Regions from separate parts of the Neobacillus sp. NPDC058068 genome, predicted to be linked through region 2. Evidence: a T-box and tRNA genes for the amino acid it is inferred to sense, from the RefSeq annotation. Region 2 holds a T-box; the other holds one or more tRNA genes.

Region 1 (3,246 bases), on a different contig from region 2:
TTCATTGAATAAGCTTCTGCGGGCAATCTGCGAGAAAGAACGAAAGTTCTTTTGAGCATCTGATTTACCACAATTAAAGATTAGTGAATCATCTTAGTATGAGCCATTAGCTCAGTTGGTAGAGCATCTGACTTTTAATCAGAGGGTCGAAGGTTCGAGTCCTTCATGGCTCACCATTTTAAATTAATATGCGGGTGTGGCGGAATTGGCAGACGCACCAGACTTAGGATCTGGCGCCGCAAGGCGTGGGGGTTCGACTCCCTTCACCCGCACCAATTAATATCTATAATGCGGAAGTAGTTCAGTGGTAGAACACCACCTTGCCAAGGTGGGGGTCGCGGGTTCGAATCCCGTCTTCCGCTCCAAAAGTGCCGGGGTGGCGGAACTGGCAGACGCACAGGACTTAAAATCCTGCGGTAGGTGACTACCGTACCGGTTCGATTCCGGTCCTCGGCACCATTTAAAATAATAATGCGCCCGTAGCTCAATTGGATAGAGCGTCTGACTACGGATCAGAAGGTTGTGGATTCGACTTCTTCCGGGCGCGCCATATAAACGGGAAGTAGCTCAGCTTGGTAGAGCACTTGGTTTGGGACCAAGGGGTCGCAGGTTCGAATCCTGTCTTCCCGACCATTCTTCTTACTTCTTTATGGGGCCTTAGCTCAGCTGGGAGAGCGCCTGCTTTGCACGCAGGAGGTCAGCGGTTCGATCCCGCTAGGCTCCACCTTGATTTAATTATATATTTGGCGGTGTAGCTCAGCTGGCTAGAGCGTACGGTTCATACCCGTAAGGTCGGGGGTTCGATCCCCTCCGCCGCTACCAAATATCTTAAAGTTGTATTCTACTTGGACCTTTAGCTCAGCTGGTTAGAGCAGACGGCTCATAACCGTCCGGTCGTAGGTTCGAGTCCTACAAGGTCCACCATTAGCTTCATATTATTACGGAGGAATACCCAAGTTTGGCTGAAGGGATCGGTCTTGAAAACCGACAGGCGGGTCATACCGCGCGGGGGTTCGAATCCCTCTTCCTCCTCCATATTGTCTTTATTATTATTATCGCGGGGTGGAGCAACGAGCGTTGCTTCAATGAATAATCTGCGAGTTGTATCAATCGAGCTGCTTCTTGAGTAAGCTTTCTGAGATTGATACAGTCTATGTAAGCTTAGAGCATGGACGAATTCTTATAACTTTTATTGTCGCGGGGTGGAGCAGTCTGGTAGCTCGTCGGGCTCATAACCCGAAGGTCGCAGGTTCAAATCCTGTCCCCGCAATTCGGTCTGGTAGTTCAGTTGGTTAGAATGCCTGCCTGTCACGCAGGAGGTCGCGGGTTCGAGTCCCGTCCAGACCGCCACTATAGTGGCTCAGTAGCTCAGTCGGTAGAGCAAAGGACTGAAAATCCTTGTGTCGGCGGTTCGATTCCGTCCTGAGCCACCATTTTTTATTTGAATAGGTACTTATTATGGCGATTGTGGCGAAGTGGTTAACGCACCTGATTGTGGTTCAGGCATTCGTGGGTTCGATTCCCATCAGTCGCCCCATATTATTTTATGCGGGTGTAGTTTACTGGTAAAACCTCAGCCTTCCAAGCTGATGTAGTGGGTTCGATTCCCATCACCCGCTCCAAAATATGGGCCTATAGCTCAGCTGGTTAGAGCGCACGCCTGATAAGCGTGAGGTCGATGGTTCGAGTCCATTTAGGCCCATTATTTTTTTATTCCGCAGTAGCTCAGTGGTAGAGCTATCGGCTGTTAACCGATCGGTCGTAGGTTCGAGTCCTACCTGCGGAGCCATTTATGGGGAAGTACTCAAGAGGCTGAAGAGGCGCCCCTGCTAAGGGTGTAGGTCGGGTAACCGGCGCGAGGGTTCAAATCCCTCCTTCTCCGCCATAAAATATTTGGCCCCTTGGTCAAGCGGTTAAGACACCGCCCTTTCACGGCGGTAACACGGGTTCGAATCCCGTAGGGGTCATACAAAAAAACTGATGATAATTATCATCAGTTTTTTTGTATTCTTTTTTAGATTGTCCAGATCACTCCTCACCAAATTTCCCTTATCTTTGGTTTGTTTTCACATAATAACATTATATCGAGATAGCATTTTTCTTTTAACTATTTTCTCGGATGTATTGGTACCGCTTACATTTTCCTCAAATGTACTAATTTCAGACTATTTTTTTATTAAAAATCAAATAATTTTTTTGCTGCATTTTTAAAAAATTTTTATAAAAAACTTTATAGAATTATGTCGATTGCTGCAAAATTATATGTCGTTCTGTGCTGAAATTTGATGAAAAACCCCTCATTATAACAGCCTGTATCGGTTGTTGTCAGAAAAGATAAAAAAGTTTTTCGAGGCATATGCTTCATTTGCACTTATAATTGGTCTTTGAAATACATATTTTCATTGAGGATGAGGAGAGCCATGACAGTGAACACGATATTTCCGACTGATTATCAGCTGCACTTATTTCACGAGGGGAATTTTTTTCAAAGTCATCAGCTTTTTGGCGCTCATATCTTTAAGGATTCCGACAAGGTTTATACACGATTTTGCGTATGGGCCCCTAATGCCAGCCAGGTGCGGCTTACGGGCGATTTTAATAACTGGAATGGTGAAGGATATGAACTACGAAAAGTTAATGATGAAGGCGTATGGATTCTAATTTTAAACCAGGAACTAGAAGGAAGGCTTTATAAGTATGAAATTTTCTCACAAACAGGGGAAAAATTTTTAAAAGCAGATCCGTTTGCATTTTATTCGGAATTAAGGCCAAATACTGCTTCAGTTGTGTATTCGTTAAGCGGTTATAAGTGGGAAGACGATAATTGGATGAAGCGAAGAGAAAAACAGAACCTTTTATCAGAGCCAGTAGTTATTTATGAAATCCATCTAGGATCTTGGCGAAAAAAACCAGACGGAAGCTTTCTGTCCTATAAAGAATTGGCCACAGAAATTATTCCATATGTAGTGGAGCATGGCTTTACCCATATAGAATTATTGCCGCTTGTCGAGCATCCGCTCGACGATTCGTGGGGATACCAAGGGACAGGTTACTTTTCAGCAACATCCAGATATGGTACACCTGACGACTTTAGATACTTTATTGACCAATGTCATCAGCATGGGATTGGTATCATTCTTGATTGGGTTCCTGGACATTTTTGCAAGGATTCGCATGGTTTATACCGCTTTGATGGAACACATATTTATTCTTACAGCCATGCTGAAGATAGAGAAAATGTAGTAT
Region 2 (3,246 bases):
TTGTGTTTGGAATTTTTCTTTATTGCCAAATGGATAGTTATACTGTGCAAATGGCATTGATCCACTATCAAACCACACATCAATGACTTCAGGTGTTCGTTGCATGGTGCCTTTACATTTCGGACAGAAACACTTTACATCATCGATATAAGGTTTATGCAGTTCGATATCATTTGGTACTGGTGTTGCCGCTAGTTTTTGGAGTTCCTCGATACTGCCTGGTGACACTTCATGCTGACAATCAGAACATTGCCAAACATTTAAAGGTGTACCCCAGTAGCGATTTCTGCTTATATTCCAATCAACGAGGTTTTCAAGGAAGTTCCCAAAGCGTCCGTCTTTAATATGGTCCGGATACCACGTAACGGTCGCATTGTTTGCAAGCATCTTCTCCTTTAAAGCCGACATCCTGATAAACCAGCTATCCGTAGCGTAGTAAAGTAACGGTGAGTCACATCTCCAGCAATGTGGGTAGCTGTGCTCATATTTTTCTTTATGAAAGAGTGTGCCTTTTTCTGATAGCATTTTAATAATATCCACGTCACAGTCCTTGACAAATCTCCCGGCAAGCTCGGTAACGTCTTCTGTGTAACGACCTTGGAGATCGACAACATTGATAAACGATAAACCATTTTGCTGAACGGTTTTATAATCATCTTCTCCGTAAGCTGGGGCAATGTGAACAATCCCTGTTCCACTCGCTTCCGTGACGTAATCGGCTAAAACAACATGATGTCCATTCTCCACAGCCACATAATTGAATGGTGCTACATACTGTACACCTGCAAATTCACTGCCGCTATGCTCACTTAATACCGTGACATGTTCCCCAAGGACTTTTTCTACTAATGATTTAGCAACGATATAAACGACATTTCCTTTTAAGGCACGAACATAGGTTAAGGTTGGATTCATGGCGAGGGCAACGTTTGCCGGCAATGTCCAAGGTGTTGTTGTCCAGCCTAAGAAATATTCATCTTCCGCATCAAGCCGTTTAAATTTAACAGTAGCAGATAAATCCTTCACATCTTTATAGCCTTGTGCGACCTCATGCGAACTTAATGAAGTTTGGCAACTCGGGCAGTATGGTGAGACACGATGGCCCTTATAGAGGAGTCCATCCTTGTGAACTTTGCTTAAAATATGCCACACAGTCTCGATGTATTCATTGCTTAACGTCAGATAAGGGCTATCCATGTCAACCCAATAGCCTAACTCTTCTGTAAAGGAGCGCCATTTCTTCTCATAGGTGAATACACTTTCCTTGCATTTATTGATAAAAGGCTCAATACCATAGCGTTCAATTTCTTGTTTCCCTGAGATCCCTAGCTGTTTTTCGACACCTAACTCAACCGGAAGGCCATGTGTATCCCAGCCGGCCTTTCGTTCCACTTGAAATCCTTGCATGGTTTTGTACCGTGCGACCACATCTTTAATCGTTCGCCCAAATGCATGACCTACATGGGGCAGACCATTTGCCGTTGGCGGACCTTCGTAAAAAACAAAAGGGGTTTTACCTTCTCTTAATTGAACAGATTGCTTAAAAGTATTTTCTCCTGTCCAATAATGACGGATATTCTCCTCACGCTGGACAACAGATTCCATTCTTTCATTTGCATTCATCGATATCGCTCCTTTTCAAAAATGGTTAAAAAACATACAAAAAACCCCGTCCCATGAAAGGGACGGGGTTAACCGCGATACCACCCTAATTCTATTGAACCGATCCAATAGCACTTAGCAACGTACAATCATACGTGTTCCTTGTAACGGTAGACGCCCGGTTAGACTTACTACAAGTTTCAGCCTAACTTCTCAGAGAGGATTTTCACGAAACACTCGAACACCGACTTGCACCAATGTGTCGGCTCTCTGTGGATCAAGACGAAACGCTACTTTTTCTCATCAACGAATTTGTATGCTTTTATTGGGGTACATTGTAACAGAAATAAAAATGGCTGTCAAAGTATTTTGGGGAAAATGTGTAATTATTACGAACGGTCTTTGATAGCTAAAATGTTGGGGAATAGCTAGAAGGAGAAAATATATCTGGGTCTCAATAAAGGTGGGGTGTTGAGAATGATGAAAAATACAACAAAAACTGTTAAAGCTCTAAACGAGGAACATTATATAAATTTAGTGGATAAATGGGTATCGCATTATCGCTCATTTACTACGAAGGGAAGAAACGCGTCGTACATCCCTGCGCTGGAAAAAGCGAACTCATCACATTTAGGTATATGTATCATAGGACCGGATGGAACAATGATTAAATCTGGCGATGGGGATGTTACATTTACCTTGCAAAGTATTTCTAAAGTGATTAGCTTTATCGCAGCATGCTTGCACTATGGAATTCCTTATGTATTAGAAAGAGTAGACTTAGAACCAACTGGTGATCCCTTTAATTCCATTGTTCGTTTAGAAATAAACAAACCTGGAAAGCCTTTTAATCCCATGATTAATACTGGAGCGATAACAGTTTCTTCCCTTCTTCCGGGAGATACTGCTAATGATAAATTAGAACCGATCTGTTTATTAATGGAGAAAATGATCGGAAAACGTCCACCATTCAATGAAGAAGTATTCCAGTCAGAATGGCTAACGGCCTATCGAAATAAAGCGATTGCCTATTATTTGAAAGAGATAGGTTTTTTAGAAGGGGATGTTGAACTAGCATTAGAGGTTTATTTGAAGCATTGTTCAATCGAAGTTAATACCGAAGATATTGCGTTAATCGGCTTAGTCCTTGCATATGATGGTTACCACCCAATCCGAAAAGAGCAAGTTCTTCCTAAAGAGTTAGCTAGGATAGCAAAAAGTTTAATGTTAACCTGTGGAATTTATAATGCTTCAGGGAAATTCGCTGCCTTTATTGGTGTGCCAGCAAAGAGCGGAGTGTCTGGTGGAATTATGGTGAGCGTTCCCAATCGTGTTAGAACCGAAGCATCTCCATTTATGGAGGGATGTGGAATAGGTATTTATGGGCCTGCTGTTGACGAATACGGAAGCAGTGTTGCTGGTTTAATGTTACTAAAACATATAGCCAATCGCTGGGATCTAAGCATTTTCTAGGGGAAAGGGTACAGTTTACAGGCTCCTTGTCCCGCTTTAAGTTGTTACTAGTTGACTCCGGTGTTGTACTGGAGTCTTTCTATTTATCCCGTATTAACGGGCCGTAAGATCCCACTTCAAGACTTTGGTACAAAAATTGAAAAAATGTTTGATTAAATCCTTCGGCACCAT

Evidence for each region. A T-box is a leader RNA that pairs with one kind of tRNA and senses whether it is charged. The one in region 2 lies ahead of ileS (isoleucine--tRNA ligase), so its partner is inferred to be a tRNA-Ile.
Region 1: it encodes a tRNA-Ile, which carries the amino acid that the T-box ahead of ileS (isoleucine--tRNA ligase) is inferred to sense. The anticodon was not compared.

Annotation. Positions count from the first base shown of each region.
Region 1 covers NZ_JBHVSI010000017.1:322-3,567, forward strand. The annotation lists tRNA gene ACFVSW_RS19120 (tRNA-Lys) at 101-176, shown strand; tRNA gene ACFVSW_RS19125 (tRNA-Leu) at 191-275, shown strand; tRNA gene ACFVSW_RS19130 (tRNA-Gly) at 291-365, shown strand; tRNA gene ACFVSW_RS19135 (tRNA-Leu) at 371-459, shown strand; tRNA gene ACFVSW_RS19140 (tRNA-Arg) at 474-550, shown strand; tRNA gene ACFVSW_RS19145 (tRNA-Pro) at 557-633, shown strand; tRNA gene ACFVSW_RS19150 (tRNA-Ala) at 652-724, shown strand; tRNA gene ACFVSW_RS19155 (tRNA-Met) at 746-822, shown strand; tRNA gene ACFVSW_RS19160 (tRNA-Ile) at 848-924, shown strand; tRNA gene ACFVSW_RS19165 (tRNA-Ser) at 943-1,035, shown strand; tRNA gene ACFVSW_RS19170 (tRNA-Met) at 1,197-1,270, shown strand; tRNA gene ACFVSW_RS19175 (tRNA-Asp) at 1,274-1,350, shown strand; tRNA gene ACFVSW_RS19180 (tRNA-Phe) at 1,358-1,433, shown strand; tRNA gene ACFVSW_RS19185 (tRNA-His) at 1,462-1,537, shown strand; tRNA gene ACFVSW_RS19190 (tRNA-Gly) at 1,549-1,622, shown strand; tRNA gene ACFVSW_RS19195 (tRNA-Ile) at 1,629-1,702, shown strand; tRNA gene ACFVSW_RS19200 (tRNA-Asn) at 1,715-1,789, shown strand; tRNA gene ACFVSW_RS19205 (tRNA-Ser) at 1,795-1,885, shown strand; tRNA gene ACFVSW_RS19210 (tRNA-Glu) at 1,896-1,967, shown strand; gene glgB (1,4-alpha-glucan branching protein GlgB) at 2,421-3,246, shown strand, end outside.
Region 2 covers NZ_JBHVSI010000014.1:90,474-93,719, reverse strand. The annotation lists gene ileS (isoleucine--tRNA ligase) at 1-1,623, opposite strand, end outside; T-box leader at 1,679-1,918, opposite strand; gene ACFVSW_RS17275 (glutaminase) at 2,083-3,075, shown strand.